DNA from 2 places in the Fuscovulum ytuae genome. Region 1 is predicted to be linked to the other one. Evidence: riboswitches for the same ligand, from Rfam matches in the RefSeq annotation. Region 1 holds a riboswitch; the other holds the start of a gene.

Region 1 (10,542 bases):
CGCCCCGGTCGATATCCCCCGTCAGGATCACCGGCACCCCCGCCGCACGGGCAAATCCCATATTGGCAATATCGCCCTTGCGCAGGTTCACCTCGGCCGGGCTACCCGCCCCTTCCACGATCACCAGATCATGGCCCTCCCGCAGCCGCCCAAAGCTTTCCAGCACCGCCCCCATCAGTTGCGGCTTCAGGCTCGCATAATCCCGCGCCCGGGCTGTGGTCAGCCGCCGCCCCTGCACGATGACCTGCGACCCCGTCTCGCTTTCGGGCTTCAGAAGGACCGGGTTCATATCGACCACCGGCTCCAACCCGCAAGCCAAGGCCTGCAAGGCCTGCGCCCGCCCGATCTCTCCCCCATCCGCCGTCACGGCGGCATTGTTCGACATGTTCTGCGGCTTGAAGGGCGCAACGGAAAGCCCCCGCCGCCGCGCCGCACGGCACAATCCCGCCACCAGCATGGATTTGCCGACATTCGACCCGCAGCCCTGGATCATCAGCGCAGGCATAACGGCCTCAGAACTCCACCCCCGGCTGGCCCTTGATGCCGGACCGGAACGGGTGCTTCACCAGCGTCATCTCCGTCACAAGATCGGCCATCTCGATCAGCTCTTCCTTCGCGTTCCGCCCCGTCAGGCAGACATGCGTCATCGGCGGCTTTTCGTCGCGTAGAAAGGCCAGCACCTCGGCGATGTCCAGATAATCATAGCGCAGCGCGATGTTGATCTCGTCCAGCAGGACGAATCGGATACCCGGATCGCGGATCAGCGCCTTCGCCTTCTCCCACCCCGCCTTTGCGGCGGAGATGTCGCGCGCCTTGTCCTGCGTCTCCCATGTGAACCCCTCGCCCATGGCGTGAAACTCGCACAGATCGCCGAAATTCCCTTCGATCAGGCGGCGTTCGCCGGTATCCCACGCGCCCTTGATGAACTGCACCACCGCGCAGGGCATCCCATGCGCGATGCAGCGCAGGATCATGCCAAAGCCCGAGGAAGATTTCCCCTTTCCCGCCCCGGTATGCACGATGACCAGCCCCTTGCCATCGGTCTTCTGCGCCATCATCCGGTCGCGCGCGGCCTTCTTCTTGGCCATCTTGGCCGCGTGCCGCGCCAGTTCCGCCGCATCGTCAAGGATGGGCATGTCGTTCCCGTCATTCATCCTGCCGTTCCTTTTCCTTGACAGTCTCGCCCCTTGTGGCAGAGGAGGAGCCACAAAGGCGCTGGTGCCTGTCCATAAGACAGGCCAAGAGGGAATGCGACCGGTTTTGCGACCCATCACGTCGCGGCACCGAAAGCAGCCGCCCCCGCGACCGTGACCGGAAAGGTCTGCCCCACGCCACTGGCCGCAAGGTTCGGGAAGGCGGGCAGAGCGCCGGGGCGAAACCCCGCCCCGATATCCGCAAGCCGGGAGACCTGCCAGAGCCAGACTGAAACGCGCGGGCGGGGTGTTCCGCGACCTTCGGATGCAGGCAGCGGCAACGCGCGCCCGCCCGCAGGCCATCCCCGTCGGCACCATGAACTTGGGGGGTGGGATGACCACCATTCTGCACGTCTGCACCACCTGCCGCGCGGGCCAGCCCGTGCCCGAAGGGCAGGATTGCCCCGGCCAGCGCCTGCATCAGGCGCTCACCGCCGCCAATGAAGATGCCATGATCACCATCCGCGCCGTCGAATGCCTGTCGGCCTGCGACAACGGCTGTTCCGTCGCGCTGACAAAGCCCGGCGCTTGGTCTTATATCTATGGCCGCATGACCACGGATGACGTGGCCGAGATTCTGCGCGGTGCCGCGCTCTATGCCGCCTCATCGAACGGCGTTGTGCCGTGGCGCGAACGCCCGACCATTTTCCGCAAGCAAAGCCTTGCCCGTCTTCCCCCGCTGGAGTCCTGACATGACCGACCTGACCAAGATCCCCGTCACCGTGATCACCGGCTTTCTCGGCGCGGGAAAGACCACCCTCATCCGCCACCTGATGCTGAACCCGCAGGGCCGCCGCCTTGCCATCCTCGTCAATGAATTCGGCACCGTGGGCGTGGATGGCGACATTCTGAAATCCTGCGCAGATGAGGCTTGCCCGGCTGAAAACATCGTCGAACTGGCCAATGGCTGCATCTGCTGCACCGTGGCCGACGATTTCATCCCCACGATCGAGGCACTGATGGCCCTGCCCCAGCGCCCCGACCACATCCTGATCGAAACCTCCGGTCTTGCCCTTCCCAAGCCGCTCCTCAAGGCCTTCGATTGGCCCGCGATCCGCTCGCGCATCACCGTCGATGGGGTCGTGGCACTGGCCGATGCCGAAGCCGTGGCCGCTGGCCGCTTCGCCCCCGATCCGGTCGCCGTGGACGCCCAGCGTGCCGCCGATGACAGCCTTGATCACGAAACGCCCCTCTCCGAAGTCTTCGAAGATCAGATCGCCTGCGCCGACATCATCCTGCTGACCAAGGCCGATCTCGCGGGCGAAGAAGGCCTCGCCGCCGCCCGCGCGGTGATCGAGGCGGAAACCCCCCGTCGCCTGCCCATCATCCACGTCACCGATGGCAGCATCGACCCGCGCGTGATCCTTGGCCTCAATGCCGCAGCCGAAGATGACCTCGCCGCCCGCCCCTCGCATCATGATGGCCATGACGACCACGAACATGACGATTTCGACTCTGTGGTGATCGACCTGCCCGAGGTGGCCGATATCGAAGACCTCGTCGCCCGCGTCCAAACCCTCGCCCGTGAAAACCGCATCCTGCGGGTGAAGGGCTATGTCGCCGTCGAAGGCCGCCCGATGCGCCTTTTGCTGCAGGCCGTGGGCGAACGCGTCCGGCATCAGTTCGACCGTCCCTGGGGAACCATGCCCCGCCAATCCCGCCTCGTCGTCATCGCGGAACATGACGACATTGATGAGTCCGCGATCCGCCGCGTTCTGGGGGTCTGATCCCGCGCCATGCACGTCGTCTTCCGCGAAAGCCACGGTCTGGAAACAGCCGACACCCCCTATGATCCGGGCCAAGACCCCGCCGATCTTGTGGTGCTGTCCTTTTCCGACAGCGACCTTGGCGCCTTCGCCGCAGGCTGGCACCGGGCGGGGGGCACATTGCCCCCGACCCGACTGCAAAACATCGTGGCGCTGCGCCACCCTGTCTCTGTCGACACCTACATAGACCGCACCCTTTCGGGTGCCCGCGCCATCCTCATCCGCCTCATCGGGGGCGAGGCATATTGGCCCTACGGCATCGCCTCCATCCGCGACCTTGCCCAGCGCAAGGGGCTGGCGCTGGCCATCCTCCCCGCCGATGGCCGCCCCGATCCCGCGCTGGATGCCGCCTCTACCCTGCCCGTCTCCACCCTGCGCCGCCTTCAGGCGCTCTGTGATGCCGGCGGCGCGGTGGCTGCACAGGCGGCGCTTGCACAACTGGCGCTGGCGGCAGGCCTCTACGCCCCCCCCGTTCCGGGCGACAAGCGGATGCCCGATTTCGGCTTTTACGATCCCGACCGGGGCGTGATCCCGCCGCCCGACGCTGCCGACCAACCCACCGTCCTCGTCAGCTTCTACCGCAGCTACCTCACCGCCGCCGATACCGACACTGTCGATGCGCTGATCCGATCGCTCCGCGCCGCTGGCTTCGCAGCAACGGGCGTCTTTGCCCCCTCGCTCAAGGTGCCGGGCTTCACCGACTGGTTGAGACCTCACCTCACGCGCCTGAACCCCGCCGCCGTGGTCAATGCCACCGCCTTTTCGGCCCGCGCCGATGATGGCTCCACCCCCTTCGATGCGGGCGATTTCCCGGTCTTTCAAATCGCCCTCTCCACCGCCCGCCGCCGCGACTGGGCCGCATCGGACCGCGGCCTGTCGCCCGCCGACCTTGCCATGCATGTCGTCCTGCCCGAGGTGGATGGCCGCCTCTTTGCAGGCCTCGCCTCGTTCAAATCCCCCGGCAAGCGCGACGCCGATCTGCAATTCTCGCGCTTTGCCCATCGCGCCGATGCCGCCGCCATTGCCGCCGTCACCGCCCGCGTCACCGCTTGGCACCGCCTCGCCACAACGCCCGCGCCGGATCGCCGCCTCGCCGTGGTCCTCTCCACCTATCCCGGTCGCGCGCATCAACTGGCCCATGCCGTGGGGCTCGACGCGCTCGCCTCGACAGAGGCGCTTCTGCAAGACCTCGCCGCCGCCAATCACAGCGTCGAACCGGGCGAAAATCTCGGCGCGGCGTTGATGGCCGAAACGCTGGCATGGCCGCTGGCCGATTACCAAGCCGCCCTCGCCACCCTGCCCCCAGACCTGCAAGAGGCCCTCACCGCCGCATGGGGCGCACCTGCCCAAGACCCCGCCTGCGATGGCCAATCCTTCCGCTTCGCCGCACTCCATCGCGGCAACGCCCTGGTCGCCCTGCAACCCGAACGGGGCGAGGTCGCCTTGCGCGACGGCGAATATCACGACCTCTCCCGCACTCCCCGCCATGCCTATGTCGCCTTCTACCTCTGGCTGCGGGCGCAGAACCTGCATGCGCTGGTCCATATGGGCGCGCATGGCACGCTGGAATGGCTGCCCGGCAAATCCGTGGCCCTCTCGGCCACTTGCTGGCCACAGGCACTGATCGGCCCCCTGCCCGTCATTTACCCCTTCATCGTGAATGATCCGGGTGAAGCCGCGCAGGCCAAGCGCCGCATCGGCGCCCTTACCCTTGGTCACCTGCCCCCACCGCTCCGCGCTGCCGCCCTACCCGAAGGGATGCACGGGCTGGAACGCCTGCTGGACGAATATTCCACCGCCGATGGGCTTGACCCCGCCCGCCGCGACCGCCTGATCGCCTCCATCCGGGCCGAGGCGCAGGCGCTGGGGGTTGAGGCCGATCTCGGCCTCCCCGCCACCGCCTCCGCCGCCGAGGCCATCACCCGGATTGATCGCTTCGTCTGCGACATCAAGGAAAGCCAATATGGCGAGGGGCTGCACATCCTCGGTCGCGGCCAATGCGGGGATGCGGAACGCGACGGCCTCTTCCGCGCCCTCTCGGGCCGCCGCGTCGCTCCCGGCCCCTCCGGTTCGCCTGCCCGTGGCCGCTCTGATGTCCTGCCCACGGGGCGCAACCTCTTTGCCGTCGATCCCCGCGCCGTGCCCAGCCGCGCAGCACAGGCCCAAGGCGTGAAACTGGCCGAAGAACTCCTCCGCCGCCACCTGCAAGATCACGGCGATTGGCCGCGCGGCCTTGTCGTCGATCTCTGGGGCAGCGCCACCATGCGCACGGCGGGCGAGGAATTTGCCATGGCCCTCCACCTTGCGGGTCTTGCCCCCGTCTGGGATGCCGGATCGGGCCGTGTGTCGGGGGTGGAAATCATCCCCCTCGCGCTCTTGAACCGCCCGCGGATCGACGTCACCCTTCGCGTCTCAGGCCTTTTCCGCGATGTATTCCCCGGCCTTGCCACCCTCTTTGAAACCGGTGCGCAGGCCCTTGCCGAACGCGACGAGTCGCCCGAGGACAACCCCTACCGCGCCCGCGCCGCCCGCGTCTTTGGGCCAAAACCCGGCCAATACGGCCTCGGCATGATGGCGCAACTTGACGACTTCACCCCCGAGGCCCGCGCCGCAGCGGGCGAGGCGTGGATCGCCGCCTCCTCATGGTCCATCGGCATCGATGGCCAGTCAAAGAATGACCGCGCCGCCCTCGAAACCCGCCTGCGCGCTGCCGATAGCTTCGTTCATGCGCAGGACCTACCCGAAAGCGATCTGCTGCTCGCCGCAGACTATGCCGCGCATGAGGCAGGCTTCGCCGCCGCCCTTTCGCGCCTTGGGGCCGCGCAGCCTGCGCTCTACCACCTCGACGCCACGCAACCTGACCGGCCCCGCGCCCGCAGCCTGACCGAAGAAATTGCCCGCGTTGTCCGCGCCCGCGCCGCCGATCCCGCATGGGCCGATGGCATGGCCGCCCATGGCTTCCGGGGTGCTGCCGAGATTGCCGCCACACTCGACCACATGGCCGCTTTCGCCCATCTCGCGGGCGTGGTGCCGCCGCATCTCTTCGACCTCTACCACGACGCGACCTTGGGCCGGGACGACATCACCGCCTTCATGGAGCGTGAGAACCCCGCCGCCCTCGCGGCCTTGCGCGACATGTTCCGCCGACTGGCCGAGGCCGGGCTTTGGGTCACCCGCCGCAATTCCATCGCCGCCACGCTGGAGGTCGCGCCATGACCCCCGCCTTCACCGTGAAAGGCTGGTGCCCCGGCGCGTTGCGCCCCATGGCATCGGGCGATGGCCTTGTGGTGCGCGTCCGCCCCACAAATGGCCGTCTCACAGCCGCGCAGGCCGCAGGGCTGGCACAGGCCGCCGCCCGCCACGGCAACGGGCTGATCGACCTTTCCGCCCGTGGCAATGTCCAATTGCGCGGCGTGACCGAAGGCACTCATGCGGCGCTGATCGACGACCTCCGCGCGCTTGGCCTGATCGATCCCGACATCCTGTCGGAAACCCGCCGCAACATCCTCGTCACCCCTTTCGCGGATGGGGAAACAGATGCGCTCGCGGCAACCCTCGCGGTCGCGCTTGCCGATGTCCCACCCCTCCCCGGCAAATTCGGCTTCGTCATCGACACTGGCCCTGCCCCGATCCTGACCGCCACCGCAGGTGACATCCGCCTTGAGCGGGGGCATGACGGCGGCCTGATCCTGCGCCCCGACGGCCTGCCCCACGGCATCCCCGTCACCACCGAAACCGCCGCCGCAGAGGCCATCGCCCTCGCCCGCTGGTTCACCGAAACAGGCGGCATCACCGATGGGCGCGGCCGCATGGCCGCCCATATCGCGCGCGGCCACCGCCCTGCCCTACCGCGCACCGCCACCCCCGCCCCCGCGCAAACACCCCCCGGCCCCGGCCTCGTGCCGCAAGGCGCACTCGTCGCCTTCGAATTCGGCCAGATGACCGCCACCACCCTCTCCGGCCTCGCCGCCTTGGGCAACCTCCGCATCACCCCATGGCGCATGGTCCTGATCGAAGGGCTGCAAACCCTTCCCACCCTCCCCGGTCTAATCCTTTCCCAAGACGATCCCCTCCGGCGGGTAGAGGCCTGCACCGGCGCCCCCGGCTGCCTTCAGGCCCATGCCGAAATCCGCCCCCTCGCCCGCCGCCTTGCCGCACAGGTCCCACCGGGCCGAACCCTCCACCTCTCCGGCTGCGCCAAGGGCTGCGCCCATCCCGGCCCCGCCGACCTCACCCTCGTCGCCACCCCGTCAGGCTTTGACCTGATCCAAGGTGGCACCGCGCAGGATGCCCCCCGCGCCCGCGCCCTCGATGCCACAGGCATCGACCTGAAAGGACTGTTCTGATGCCCCATATTTACGAAACCGACGGCGCGAAGATTTACGAACAGTCCTTCGCCACCATCCGGGCCGAGGCCAATCTCGCCCGCTTCACCCCGGAAGAAGAAATCGTCGTCGTCCGCATGATCCACGCCGCAGGCATGGTCGGGCTCGAAGAATTCGTCCACTTCACACCCGGCATGGCCATCGCTGCCCGCGCCGCGCTGGAACAGGGCGCACCCATCCTCTGCGACGCGCGCATGGTTTCCGAAGGCATCACCCGCCCTCGCCTGCCCGCAAAGAACGAGGTGATCTGCACCCTGCACGATCCCGCCGTTCCCCCGCTGGCCGCAGAGATGAAAACCACCCGCTCTGCCGCCGCCCTCGAACTCTGGCGCCCGCATCTGGCGGGGGCCATCGTTGCCATCGGCAACGCCCCCACCGCGCTTTTCCACCTTCTGAACATGCTGGAAGACCCCGCCTGCCCCCGCCCCGCCGCGATCATCGGCTGCCCCGTCGGCTTCATCGGTGCGGCGGAATCGAAGGACGCCCTCATGGCCGCCCCACCCGTCCCCAGCGTGATCGTCAAGGGCCGCCTCGGCGGGTCTGCCATCACGGTCGCCGCCGTCAACGCTCTGGCCAGCCGCAAGGAATGACGATGGGCCGCATCATCTGCGCCGGGCTTGGCCCCGGCGACCCCGATCTGATCTCTGTCCGCTCTGACCGCGCGATCCGTTCTGCGCGGCATGTGGCCTATTTCCGCAAGGCGGGCCGTCAGGGGCAGGCGCGGCGCATCGTGGACGGCATGCTCCATCCCGATGCCACCGAACTGCCGATGGAATACCCGGTCACGACGGAAATCCCCTTCGACAGCCCTGACTACAACCGCCTTCTTTCGGATTTCTACGATGACTGGGCCGACCGCCTCGCCACCCTCGCAGAGGCTGGCCACGACATCGTCGTCCTCTGCGAAGGCGATCCGTTCCTCTACGGCTCCTTCATGCACCTCCACATCCGCCTGCGCGACCGCGTGACGGTCGAGGTGATCCCCGGCATCCCCGGCATGGTGGGCTGCTGGAACGCGACGGGCGAGCCGATCACATGGGGCGACGATGTCCTCTCCGTCCTCATGGGCACCCTGCCCGAAGAAGACCTGATCCGCCACATCCGCGCCGCCGACGCACTCGCCATCATGAAAACGGGCCGCAACCTGCCCCGCGTCCGCCGCGCCCTTGCCGCCGCAGGCCGCCTTGACGACGCATGGCTTGTCGAACGTGGCACCATGCCCAATCAGCGTATCGCCCGTCTCGCCGATGTGGATGCCACCGATTGCCCCTATTTCGCGATCGTCCTTGTCCACGGCCATGGCCGCCGCCCCCTGACGGAGGCCGAGGAATGACCCCGACCCAACAAGCGGGCCGTGTCACCGTCGCGGGACTTGGACCGGGTGCCGATGCCCTCGTCACCCCCGAAGTCACCGCCGCACTGGCCGAGGCGACGGATATCGTCGGCTACATCCCCTATGTCGCCCGCATCGCCCCCCGCCCCGGCCTGACGCTGCACCCATCCGACAACCGGGTCGAGCTTGACCGCGCCCAGACCGCCCTCGACATGGCCGCCCAAGGCCGCCACGTGGTCATCGTCTCCTCTGGCGATCCCGGCGTCTTCGCCATGGCCTCCGCTTTGTTTGAGGCGCTGGAAACCCGCCCCGACCGGGCCGACACCGATATCCGCATCCTCCCCGGCATAACCGCCATGCTGGCCGCCGCCGCCCGCGCGGGTGCGCCCTTGGGGCATGACTTCTGCGCCATCAACCTGTCCGACAACCTCAAACCCTTTGCCGAGGTGGAACGCCGCCTGCGCCACGCCGCCCAAGGCGGCTTTGCGATGGCGTTCTACAACCCCCGCTCGAAATCCCGCCCGCACCAGTTCACCCGCGTGCTAGAGATATTGCGCGAGGAATGCGAACCCGCCCGCCTGATCACATTCGCCCGCGCCGTTTCCACGCCCGAGGAACAGCTTTCCACCGTCACCCTCGCCGAGGCGACGCCCGAAATGGCCGATATGCGCACCGTCGTCATTGTCGGCAACGAAGCCACCCGCCGCGTGGGCCGCTGGGTCTATACCCCCCGTTCGGTGCCCGCCCCCACGGATGCCGAATGACCCAGCCAGTCCAGCACCGCATCCACATCCCCCACCACGCGCCGCGCGGGAATGGCAGGGCGCTCGATCATCACCACCCGCAGCCCCAACGCGCGCGCGGCCACCAGCTTCGCTTCCGCCCCCGCACCCCCGGCATTCTTGGCCACGACATGCGTGATCCCATGATCGCGCATCAGCGTCAGATCCCCCTCCGCCGTAAAGGGGCCCCGCGCGATCACGGCCTTTGCATCGGGCAGGGGCAGCGCCCCCTCTGGCGGATCGACCAACCGCAGCAGATAAAAATTTCCTGGCTTCACGGCAAACGGCTCCAGACTCTGCTTGCCGATGGCCAGAAACACCCGCGCGCCCGCATTGGGCAGCGCGGCCACCGCGCCCTCGACATCTGGCACACCCAGCCAATCATCCCCCGGCTCGGCCTGCCATGCGGGCCGCTCCAGCGCGATCAGGCCCACCCCCGCCTCGGCGCAGGCCGCCACGGCATGCGCGCTCATCTGCGCGGCGAAAGGATGCGTCGCATCTACAACATGGGTGAAGCCGCCCGCCCGCAGATACTCCACCAAGCCCGCCACCCCGCCAAAGCCCCCCACCCGCAGCGGCAGGGGCTGGGCCTTGGGCGCATCGGTCCGGCCCGCATAGGAAAAGACAGCCTCCACGCCCCGCGCGGCAAGGGCTTCGGCCAATTGGCTGGCCTCGGTCGTGCCACCCAGCAGAAGAAGGCGCGTCATGGCTGATCCTTGGCTCTTCATCATCGGTCTGGGCGAAGATGGACCGGCAGGCCTGTCCGAGGCAAGCCGTGCCGCCCTTTCCACCGCCACCGCCGTTTTCGGCGCCCCCCGCCACCTGTCGCTTGCCGGGATCGACGCCGCAAGGGCCATGGAATGGCCTATTCCCTTCGACCTTGCCCCCCTCCTCGCGCGGCGTGGCGAACCCACCGCCATGCTCGTATCCGGCGACCCCTTCTGGTTCGGCGCGGGCGGATCGGTTGCCGTGCATCTGGACCCGTCCGAATGGCAGGCGCACCCCATTTCCGGAACCTTCTCGCTCTTCGCCGCGCGCATGGGCTGGCGGCTGGAGGATACGCTCTGCCTCGGCCTCCACGCC
Region 2 (10,542 bases), on a different replicon from region 1:
TGATGTGGCAGAACCATTCTCCGATCGAGCCGAGGGGTGGCTGGACCTTATGGCGCAAGCTGACGATCTGCACCCGATCACCCGCGCCTGCATGGGCTTCCACCTTTGGAACCTAGCAGGACTCGGGCAGCACAGTGACCGGATGGAAGCGGCGGTGACCGCCGCACGCATCTCGGCCAGCGAAGGGAGGGGCGCAGTCTTTACGCCGCTGGCGATGGGCGGGGCAGGGGGCCTGCGCGCAGGTGGCTCACAGACTGTCCGTCTGGCGCGCTGGCTCGACGGGATGGAAACAGCAAGCCTGACCGCGATGCGGCACCTCGACGATATCGAAGCATGGTCAGCGCGGGCAGAAATCGAGATGTCACCGCTCTCGGGAAAGACACCGCGGGCGCTGCGCGCCGTACTGACCGAATGGCCCCTCGTCTCGGCCCCCATGGCCGAGACCATGACCGGCGCCAGTCGAGCGGCCGTGCAGCGCAACCTTGCCTGGATGGAAGCGCGGGGTCTGATCCGCGAGATGACAGGCCAGGGGCGATACCGGATGTGGCGCGCGACGAACTAGGGTCGCCGTATCAGGTGTCAGCCATCGGGCAATATGATTGCATCGTCAACGAAGATGGAGCGCGATGAGCGAAGTCCTGTCCTTTCGAAACCGGGCGCCGTCCTATTGAGCCCAACAACGCTCAGCCCACGTCGATGAGCACTGGTCTTCCATCCTCACGCCATTCAGGCAAACCACCTTCCAGCCGCCGCGCGTTTAGACCGTGGCGGCGCAAAGTGGCGACGGCCTGATGGGCATAGACGCAGTATGGGCCGCGGCAATAGGCGACAATCTCGGCGTCATGCGCAAGTGTTGGGAGGATTTGCTCCAACTGCGCCAGGGTGGCGTTCCGCGCACCGGGGATGTGGCCCGCAGCGTATTCGTCGGAGGGCCGGACATCGAGAACAGTGACAGAGCCTTCCGCGAGCCGTGCGGCGAGGACCGCGCGACTGACCGGTTCGGGCGCGTCATAGCCGCCCGAGAGGCCCCGCAGGATGCGCTCGACTTGTGCCAGGTTACGTTCGGCCACGATGCGCAAAAGGTCCATGAGCGCGAGCGTCTTCGCGTCGGTCAGCCGGTAGATCACTGCTTTGCCGTCACGGCGGCTGGTGACGAGAGCGGCCCGTCGCAACTGTTGCAGGTGCTGCGAGCAGTTGGCGATGGTCAGGCCGGTCTTGTCGGCCAGTGCCTCCACCCCGCGCTCGCCTTGCGCCAGTTGTTCCAGCAGCATCAGACGCGCCGGTGCCGACAGGGCGCGCGCGACGAGGGCGTATTCCTCCAACAGGGCCAGCTTCGGGCTGATTGACAAGGACTGTCTCCTGACGCTACATCATTCAAGCGATAACTTGAATAATAGCGATTCCAGCGCGCCCCACAAGCCCCAAGGCCAGCGATCCATGTCCGAGACCATCCTTGCCACCGAGGCGACCATCCGGCTTGCCATCTTTCTGGGTGTTCTGGCGGCGATGGCGCTTTGGGAAGTGGCAGCCCCCCGGCGCAGACGGGAGATCCCGCGTGTGATCCGCTGGACGAACAACCTTGCTCTGGTGGTGGTGGATACGGTCATCCTGCGGCTGAGTTTTCCGATCCTCGCGGTCGGTCTGGCCGTCATGGCCGAGGATCGTGGCTGGGGCCTGCTCAACAACATCGATGTGCCAGTCTGGGTCGCAATCATCGTCTCGATGCTGCTGCTCGATCTGGCGATCTACCTTCAGCACGTGATGTTCCACGCCGTGCCCGGGCTCTGGCGGCTGCACCGGATGCACCACGCCGATCTCGATTTCGACGCAACCACGGGACTGCGTTTCCATCCCGTGGAAATCCTCATTTCAATGGGGATCAAGCTGGCAGTGGTCGCGGCGCTCGGCCCGCCCGCCGTCGCGGTGCTGCTCTTCGAGGTGGTCCTGAACGCCACCGCGCTGTTCAACCACGCCAATATCGACCTGCCACGCCCGGTGGACCGCGTGCTGCGCCTGTTCGTCGTGACGCCGGACATGCACCGCGTCCACCATTCCAAAGACCCGCGCGAGACCAACTCGAACTACGGCTTCAACTTGCCGTGGTGGGACCGGCTGCTCGGGACCTACATCGCTCAGCCCGCCAAGGGGCACGAAGGGATGGAAATCGGTATCGAACAGTTTCGTACACAGCGTGATTTGTGGCTCGACCAGATGCTGGCTCAACCCCTTCGTGGACCAGCGAGCGGCTACGCCCTCGATCCAAATTCCGGGCTGAAGGATCCCGCAGAATGATTTTACGTCTGTCTTCGTCGGGAGTGCCGCGCTGATTGCGCCAGATCGAACTTACGCCTACAGTGGCGGCGTCTGGTGCCCGCCGCTTTTCGTGGCGGGATAATCGGGAACGCAGTGAAATCCTGCGACGTGCCCAACGCTGTAAGGTAGATGGGGCTGCATTTGCCACTGGTCGAATGACCGGGAAGGCGCAGCACCCGCGCGAAGCCAAGTCAGAAGACCGGCCAGACGAAACAGGACGCGCCGAAGGCCGGCGGCGCGCCCGTTTCGACGAAGGGGGACCGTCATGTCCGTTTCTGCCTCTCCGGTCGCGGCCGGAGCCTTCAGCGAAAGCGAGCGCGCTGCCGTCTATCGCGCTATCTTCTCGCGCCGCGACGTGCGCTCGCAGTTTACGGACACACCCGTGGACAAAGATGTTCTGATGCGCATTTTGACGGCTGCCCATCATGCGCCTTCGGTTGGGTTCATGCAGCCGTGGAACTTCATCATTGTCCGGGATGCCGGTGTGAAAGGTCGGGTTCAGGCCGCCTTTGCCGATGCAAACGCTGAAGCCGAAGCGATGTTCGGACCTGACCGCCGTCCGCTCTATTCCAGCCTGAAGCTTGAAGGCATCCTGCAAGCGCCGGTCAGCATCTGTGTCACTTGCGATCGCGCGCGTGGCGGCCCTTTTGTGCTTGGTCGCACCCACGCGCCCGAGATGGACCTTTATTCGACCGTCTGTGCTGTTCAGAACCTCTGGCTGGCGGCTCGGTCGGAAGGGATTGGTGTGGGTTGGGTCAGCATCTTTCGGTCGGGCGCGTTAAGCGAGATCCTTGGCCTGCCCGAAAGCGTTGTTCCCGTGGCCTGGCTTTGCCTCGGCTACGTCGAGGAGCTTTACGACCAGCCCGAATTGGCGGCTAAGGGTTGGGCAAGCCGCCTGCCGCTGGAGCAGTTGATCTATTGCGACGCTTGGGGTCAGTGCGAGGGGGCACGGGATGTCCCGTCAGACGTGACGCCGCCTGCTTGCTAGTATCGCGGCAGGCCGCATGGTGCCCTGTGAAAGGATTGCCTTCCGTCATGCGCGACTGGACTTTTCTCTTGCCGCCACGACGCTGATCACCACCCAGATCGCAAGGCGCAGCGCCATCGCACCCATCGTCCGCGCCTCGTATGCAGTCCCGCGCCAGACCTCCAAAAGAAACATCGCAAAGATCGCTCCGGTCGCAAGGGTGATGGCGATGGCAAGGCCGGGTGCCCAGCCAGTCCTATACCAAAGCCCCAGACCCGCGATGATGTAGGCAAACCCTGCTAGGAAGTTGAACCATAGAACGAACGGGACGACGGCCCCCATGTCGGCGCCACCAAAAAGGGCGCGGCTTCCAGAAACGATGGTCAGGAGACCGAAGACGATTGCGACAACGGCGACGGCCGTCAGGGGCTTTCTGCGGGCGGGCATGGCCTTCTCCTTGGTTCAGCTGTCCACGAGACGACCATCGCGCAGGTGGATCAGGCGGTCGAAACGGTCGAAGATCTTTTCATCATGCGTCACGGCGATGATGCAGGCCTTCTGGTCGCTGGCGAGCTTTCGCAGAAGGTCCATCACAAGTTGCGCCCGACCACTGTCCAACGCAGCCGTGGGTTCATCGGCCAGGATGATCCGGGGGCGGTTCGCCAGCGCGCGGGCAATGGCGACGCGTTGCGCTTCGCCCCCGGAAAGCAGGGCCGGCTTCACCTTGGCCCGATGCCCGACTTCAAGGTAATCAAGCAGTTCGCGTGCCCGTGCTCGGCCTCTTTCGGCAGTCCAGCCCGCAAGGTCCAGCACGACCGAGACGTTCTCTTCGGCGGTCAGGAAGGGCAACAGGTTGTGCGCCTGAAAGATAAAGCCGATCTTGTCCAGGCGCAGCCGTCGCAGATCGCTGCGGAGCCATTTGCCGTCGAACACCGCATCGCCATCCAGTTCGACCCGGCCCGCGGTCGGGGCAAGAATGCAGCCGATCACGTTCAGCAGCGTCGTCTTGCCCGAACCGGACGGGCCCAGCAGCGCGATGACTTCGCCGACATGCACCCGCAGATCCACGGACCGCAAGGCATCGACACGGGTTTCGCCTTCGCCATAATGCTTGGCGACGCCCCGCACATCGACCAGAATGTCGCCCGGCGCCATGGGTCAGCCCCCGAGCGCTGTGGCAGGGTCAACCTTCAGCGCCGCGCGGACGCCAAGACCCGAGGCGACAAGGCAGACCATCAGGATGATGCCTGTCAGCACCAGCGCATTGAACGGCTCAAGCACAACGCGGCGGGGAAAGCTGTCCTTGACCAGAAGGATCAGGGCCAGCCCGATCCCGAGGCCAGAGATGCCAAGGATCAGCGCCTGTTGCACGATCAGGCCCACGATGGTTCGATCCGGGGCGCCGATCAGCTTCAGGGTAGCGATCTGCTTCAGCTTCTCCATGGTCATTGTGTAGATGATGAGCGCAATCACCACGGCGCTGACAGACAGCAGGATCCCCAGGAACAGACCGATCTGGCGCCGCGCCCGGTCCACCACCGAGGCAAGCAGAAGCTGCTCCTGTTCACCTTGGCTGAGGGCGGAGAGGTGTTTCCATTGCCGAACTGTCGCGGTCAGAAGCGCCACATCTGCACCGGGCTGCAGCCGGGCAACAACGGCGGCCACCGTCGGTGGGCGCAGGCCGCCATCGCCCCGGGCCGCCTGCACCCGGGCAGCGGCCGGGTCCATCGCCGTCTGCAACGTCAGTGCATCAGCCAAAGTCACATAGACCGCCGGATCGCCGCCTGAGTTCATCGCATCCTCGACCAATCCCACGACGGTAAAGCGGTCGCGTCCCAGCCGGATGGTCTCTCCGGGCACCAGACCGGTCTTGCGGTCTGCCAGCAGTTCAAAGTGGCTTCTGCCCAGCCCCCGCCCTTCGGTAATGCGCTGCGGTCCGCCGGGACGACCGGGTTCAAAGCCGATGACATAGAGCCGCAAGGTCCCGCCGGCATGGCTGGCCTCGATCGTTTGGTAAGTGATGGCCCCGGCCTCGGCCACTCCGGGCATGCGGGCCACGGCGTCCCGGGTCGTGGCCGGGATGCTTGACGCTTCGGCAAAGGGGCCTTGTGTGCCAGCCTCGACCACCCAGACATCAGCGGCAGGGGCCTTCACGACGGCCAGGGCATCGGCGACAAGGCCGTTGTAGATGCCGATCATCGCCAGCACGACCGTCATCAGAAGCCCAAGTCCCAAACAGGTCAGGACAAAGCGGAAGAGACCGTGGCGGATATCCTTGATGGCAAGGTTCATGGCGCGGCTCCGATGCGGGCAGGCCGACCTTCATCCACGCCTTGCAGCGGGACGGCCACGACCTGCGCAGCATCGGGCAACCCGCCCGTCACTTCCACCCGGCCCCGGTCGTCACGCGCGCCGAATGTCAGGTCGGCGCGCGAAAGCCTACTGTCCTGGACGATCCAGACCGTGCCGCGATACCCGTCGAAGCCGATAATCGCCACTTCAGGCACCATCAGGGCCGTGGCGCGTGTGGCAGTCAGGATGCGCACCTCGGCTTGTTCGCCCAGAAACATTTGCTGCGGGCAATCCGAGCAGGTCAGCCAGACGCGGCGTTCCTCATTCACCCGGTCGCTTTCCACTCCGATGCGGGTGATCGTGCCTGTGAATTCGCTGGCAGGCTGAGACCGCAGACGGATGGTGCCGGGCTGGCCAAGGGCCAGCTGACCAGCGCGTTCTTCGTCAATGTAGGCCTGAATCCAAATCGTATCGGGGTCGATCAGGGTAAAGATCGGATCGCCTGACCGAACCACGGCCCCGGTTTCGGCCAGGCGTGTCACAACCAGCGCATCAAAGGGTGCGGTCAAGCGGTGACGGTCCAGCAGCGTCTGTTCAAGTTGCAGGGCAGCGACTGCATCCTGCCCTTGAGCGCGAATGACGGCGAGTTCCGCTTCGGCAACTTTCACGTCAGCACGAGCGACGTCTTCATCTCGCTGCGCCTCCTCCGCGCGCTGGATGGATGCGGCTTCCTGTCGGGTCAACTCGGCCTGCCGGCGGTTGGCCGCCTCGCGCTGCGCCAGGATTGCCGTGGCGCGGAGGACAGCCGCTTCGGCCTTGGCCTGATTGGCAGCGTTCGCCGCCACGGCGGCCTGGGCACGCGCGAGCCGCGCCTCCTGCTCATCCTGATTCAGCGCGGCCAGCGCTTGCCCCTGTGCCACGCGGTCACCTGCATCGACCGTAAGCGACATCAGTGTTCCGCTGGACTCAAATCCTACGCGCGCCAGTACCCTCGCCTCGACGGTTCCGAGCCCGTAGATGCGAAGGGCCACATCGGTTTCGGGCTGCACGACCGCCACCGTCAACGGACGCTCGGTCAGGTACATCGCTCCTGCACCGATGCTCAGGGTCGCCACCACCGCGATGATCCAGATGGTCCGCATCGGTCAGCCTCCTTCCACCCCAAGCAGGTGCAGCTGGACATCCAGAAGGCGCAGCCCTTCGGCCTGCAGGCCAAAGTCGCGCGCGCCCAGTGACCAGCGGATCGCCACCCCCTGCACCAGGGAAGTCAGCAAGACCGCCACATCCGCCGCTGCAACGTCATCGCGCAGGGTATGGGACTGCTGGCCCAGCTCGACTTCGCGCATAAGATGGCCATGGAAAGCGGTCAGCCGCCCGTGGAATGCCGTGCGCAGGGCCGCGTTCTCGACATTCAGTTCGCGGGAAAACAGCAGCATGGGCATCGCGGGTGTTGCTGCGATCTGGTCCAGTTGCGCCCGGATCAGGGCCCTGATCCTGTCAACCGGCAGCTCACTCAGTGCCACAGCCGCATTCCAGGCATGGGTCAGCGTTTCGGCCACCTGGTCGGCCACGGCACTCCACATTGCAGCCTTTGTTGGAAAATGCCTGAACAGGGCAGCCTGCGTCACGCCGACTTCGTTGGCGACGGCGCCTGTCGTCACCCGGTCCGGGCCGATCTGGTCGGCCAAGGCTAGGATCGTTGCCACGATTTCGGCCTTGCGGAGATCTGACGTCTTGCGCATCGACTCATCCAAGAAAGTAAGTGATTAATCACTTACATAATCGGATGAAGGAGTCAACGTTCCAAGTCAGACGATCGGTCCCGCACCGGAAAGCGAGAACTCGACAGGATCGTTCCTACCTCGTCGACCGTGAACCGGAGGGCGCGATTAATGTAACGGAACGTCAGGCGCCAGCGTCCCGCGTCCGTCCCCACCCCGGCCTCGCAGATCGATGTCAGGGCGCCGGTGCGCATCGACTCGCGAACGTCGGACTCGGTCAGTCCGAATGCTTCGGCGAGCAAGATTGCCGGGACGACAAAGCCTGCACCGTCACGTTCCACCTGCGTCATTGCGACACCACGAGCGGGGGCAGGGCGATATCGGCCAGTGTCGATCGGTCGAGATCCGTGAGAAAAGCTGCTTCCGCAGAACGCAGACGCGCCTTGAGCCGACAGCGCGTGTCTATCGAACAGGCACCCCCATCGGCCCCGAAACACTCGACCAAGGGCTGCCCTTCTTCCAACAACCGGATGACCTGGCCAAGCCGGATCTCGGACGCCGGTCGGGCCAGCACGGCGCCACCGCCGCCGCCGCGCCGGGTTTCGATCAGGCCTGCGCGCGCCAGATGCTGGATGATCTTGGCCAGATGATTGCGGGACAGGCCCAGGGCTTCGGCCAGTTCGGCCGTGGAGTTGGCGCGCGACGGATCGGCGGCCATCCGCATCAGCATCCGTAGCCCGAAGTCGGTGAAGGAGGTCAGCCGCATGAGGTCGGTTTCCTTGAATAGGTATTTACAATACCAATTAGCAGGCCTAAGCCAAAGCGCAAGACGGAGACTCAGATGTCCAGCGCAACTGTCAGCTTGTCCATCCCGACAACCAGGCCGGAAGTGACGGCCGCCCTTATGGTAGAGACGGGTCTTAGCCCCGATGTTCTGCGCGATCTGGTACACCGCTTTTACGGCTGTGTCCGTGCAGATGCCGTTCTGGGGCCGATCTTTGCGGCCCGCATCACCGATTGGGCCGTGCATCTTGAGCGGATGGTGACGTTCTGGTCTTCGATCGCCTTGATGACCGGGCAGTATCATGGCCGGCCGGTGCCCGCGCATACTCCGTTGCCGATCAATGCGGCACATTTTGACCGCTGGCTTGCGCTGTTCCGCGCGACAGCTGTTGATACCTGCACGCCCGCGGGAGCCTTGCACCTGATCGAGCGCGCCGAGCGGATCGCCTATTCCCTGCACATCGCCGTTCAGTCAGCCCAAAGCGACCCCGTCGCCCCACCCAAACTGTTCTTCTGACAGGAGACCTCACATGACCGAAGCTGCAGCGCCGTCCGAGCCGACCGCCCTGACCCGGCACATCGAGGAGCGCTACCATGCCCGCCACAGGGAGCAGCTTCCGCAACTGGTGGCAATGGCGGAGCGTGTCGAGGACGTGCACTTCGGCGACGTGGGCGTGCCTGACGGACTGTCGGCCCTGCTGCACGAGATGCTCGGCGAATTGGAGGTACATATGAAGAAGGAGGAACTGATCCTGTTTCCCGCGATCCGCAAGGGCGGGATGCCCGGCATCGAGACTCCGATCGCGGTGATGCGCGCCGATCATGCCGGGCATGACCGCGAGCTGGCCGAGATCCTCCGACTGACCGCAAACCTGACCTTGCCCGGCGGGGCCTGCGGCACCTGGACCGGGCTTTACCGTGGACTGGATGAGTTCGCCCGTGACCTGACCGAGCACATGCGTCTGGAGAACGACGTGCTGTTCCCGCAGTTCGAGGCGGAGCGGCGCGCCGATGTCTGAGCCGGGCCCATTCGCCTCGTCCCCCTGCATGGCTTGCGAGATCGCCCCGGACTACTTCGATCCGTTGGCTGTGGACCAAGAGCAGGCGCGCGACGTCGCCCGCTGGCGCAAGGCCGAGCGCGCGCGATTGCTCGCAGACCGTCAGGCCCTGTCCGTGTCGCAGCGTCGTGCAGCGGCAGACATGATTGCCGCGCGTGTCGATACCCTCCTTGCTGAACGTTTCCCGAATATTGACGGGCTGACGCTCTCGGCTTGGTGGCCGATCAAGGCGGAACTGAACTTGCGGCCCTGGCTGGAAAGCCTGCTCGCACGCGGCGCGAACGTCACATTGCCCGTGGTCACAGCGCCCTCTGCACCACTGGCGTTCCGCCTATGGACGCCGGATTGCAGGATGGTGCAGGGCTTCTGGAAGATCCCGGTCCCGGCTGACGGGCCAGAGGTGGTGCCTGACCTGACTCTTGCCCCCTTGGTGGGCTGGGACCCGGCAGGGTTTCGGCTGGGCTACGGCGGGGGGTACTTTGACCGCACGCTCGCCGTGCTGTCGCCTCGCCCGATGACAATCGGTATCGGTCTGCAATCTGCCCGGCTTGCCACCATCTTTCCCCAACCCCACGACATCGCACTGGACGTCATCCTGACCGAGGCCGGGGTCCAGTACGAACAGAAGGACGCATGATGACCACCACTGCCGAACAGATGCGCGCCTGGACCGGCCCTGCGATCCTGACCTACGGGTTCCGGCCATTCTTCTTCTGGGCCGCGATCTGGGCTGCGCTGGCGATGACGCTATGGGTGCCGATGCTGTCGGGTCATCTTACGCTGCCCACAGCCTTTGACCCAGTCAGCTGGCACGCGCACGAATTCCTGTTCGGCTACCTCGGCGCGGTGATCGCGGGGTTTCTCTTGACCGCTGTGCCAAACTGGACAGGCCGGTTGCCCATCGTGGGCTGGCCGCTTGGCGGGCTGTTCTTCCTGTGGCTGGCCGGGCGCGTGGCAGTTGCCATGTCGGGCGCCCTGCCTGCCGGGGTGGCGGCGACGGTCGATCTGTCCTTTCCGCTGGTTCTGGCCGCGGCCATTGGGCGTGAGATCGTGGCGGGCAAGAACTGGCGCAATCTGATCGTGCTGGCGATGCTGGCGGTCTTTGCCCTTGGCAACGGACTGTACCACTGGGAGGCGGCGCGGGGGGATTATGCCGCCCAAGGTTATGGCCTGCGACTTGGGTTGGCGGCGGGTGTCATGATGATCGCGGTCATCGGCGGGCGGATCGTACCTTCATTCACCCGGAACTGGCTGGTGCGGCGCGGGCCGGGGAAACTGCCCGCCGCGCCGATGCAGGGGCTCGACAAGGTGGCCCTGCTGTCCCTGCTGGCGGCTTTGATGGCCTGGGTCGCACTGCCGCTGTCCTTGGTGACAGGCATCCTGCTGGGGCTGGCCGGGGCACTGCACG

What was found. Region 1 has a riboswitch for cobalamin ahead of QF092_RS10090 (DUF1636 domain-containing protein). Riboswitches for the same ligand answer to the same signal wherever they lie in the genome.
Region 2: linked by a shared signal. The riboswitch ahead of bluB (5,6-dimethylbenzimidazole synthase) and the one ahead of QF092_RS10090 (DUF1636 domain-containing protein) in region 1 are both predicted to bind cobalamin.

What each region holds. Positions count from the first base shown of each region.
Region 1 is NZ_CP124535.1:2,082,579-2,093,120, forward strand. Features, by position in the region: gene QF092_RS10080 (cobyric acid synthase) at 1-505, opposite strand, end outside; gene cobO (cob(I)yrinic acid a,c-diamide adenosyltransferase) at 513-1,154, opposite strand; cobalamin riboswitch at 1,200-1,430, shown strand; gene QF092_RS10090 (DUF1636 domain-containing protein) at 1,528-1,884, shown strand; gene cobW (cobalamin biosynthesis protein CobW) at 1,886-2,920, shown strand; gene cobN (cobaltochelatase subunit CobN) at 2,930-6,175, shown strand; gene cobG (precorrin-3B synthase) at 6,172-7,305, shown strand; gene QF092_RS10110 (precorrin-8X methylmutase) at 7,305-7,934, shown strand; gene QF092_RS10115 (precorrin-2 C(20)-methyltransferase) at 7,937-8,677, shown strand; gene cobJ (precorrin-3B C(17)-methyltransferase) at 8,674-9,441, shown strand; gene QF092_RS10125 (cobalt-precorrin-6A reductase) at 9,399-10,166, opposite strand; gene cbiT (precorrin-6Y C5,15-methyltransferase (decarboxylating) subunit CbiT) at 10,165-10,542, shown strand, end outside.
Region 2 is NZ_CP124536.1:107,110-117,651, reverse strand. Features, by position in the region: gene QF092_RS19230 (hypothetical protein) at 1-562, shown strand, start outside; gene QF092_RS19225 (ArsR/SmtB family transcription factor) at 684-1,349, opposite strand; gene QF092_RS19220 (sterol desaturase family protein) at 1,438-2,292, shown strand; cobalamin riboswitch at 2,349-2,535, shown strand; gene bluB (5,6-dimethylbenzimidazole synthase) at 2,579-3,301, shown strand; gene QF092_RS19210 (hypothetical protein) at 3,347-3,727, opposite strand; gene QF092_RS19205 (ABC transporter ATP-binding protein) at 3,743-4,435, opposite strand; gene QF092_RS19200 (ABC transporter permease) at 4,439-5,572, opposite strand; gene QF092_RS19195 (efflux RND transporter periplasmic adaptor subunit) at 5,569-6,714, opposite strand; gene QF092_RS19190 (TetR/AcrR family transcriptional regulator) at 6,718-7,314, opposite strand; gene QF092_RS19185 (DUF6522 family protein) at 7,368-7,643, opposite strand; gene QF092_RS19180 (Rrf2 family transcriptional regulator) at 7,640-8,059, opposite strand; gene QF092_RS19175 (group III truncated hemoglobin) at 8,135-8,593, shown strand; gene QF092_RS19170 (hemerythrin domain-containing protein) at 8,607-9,095, shown strand; gene QF092_RS19165 (5-formyltetrahydrofolate cyclo-ligase) at 9,124-9,771, shown strand; gene QF092_RS19160 (NnrS family protein) at 9,771-10,542, shown strand, end outside.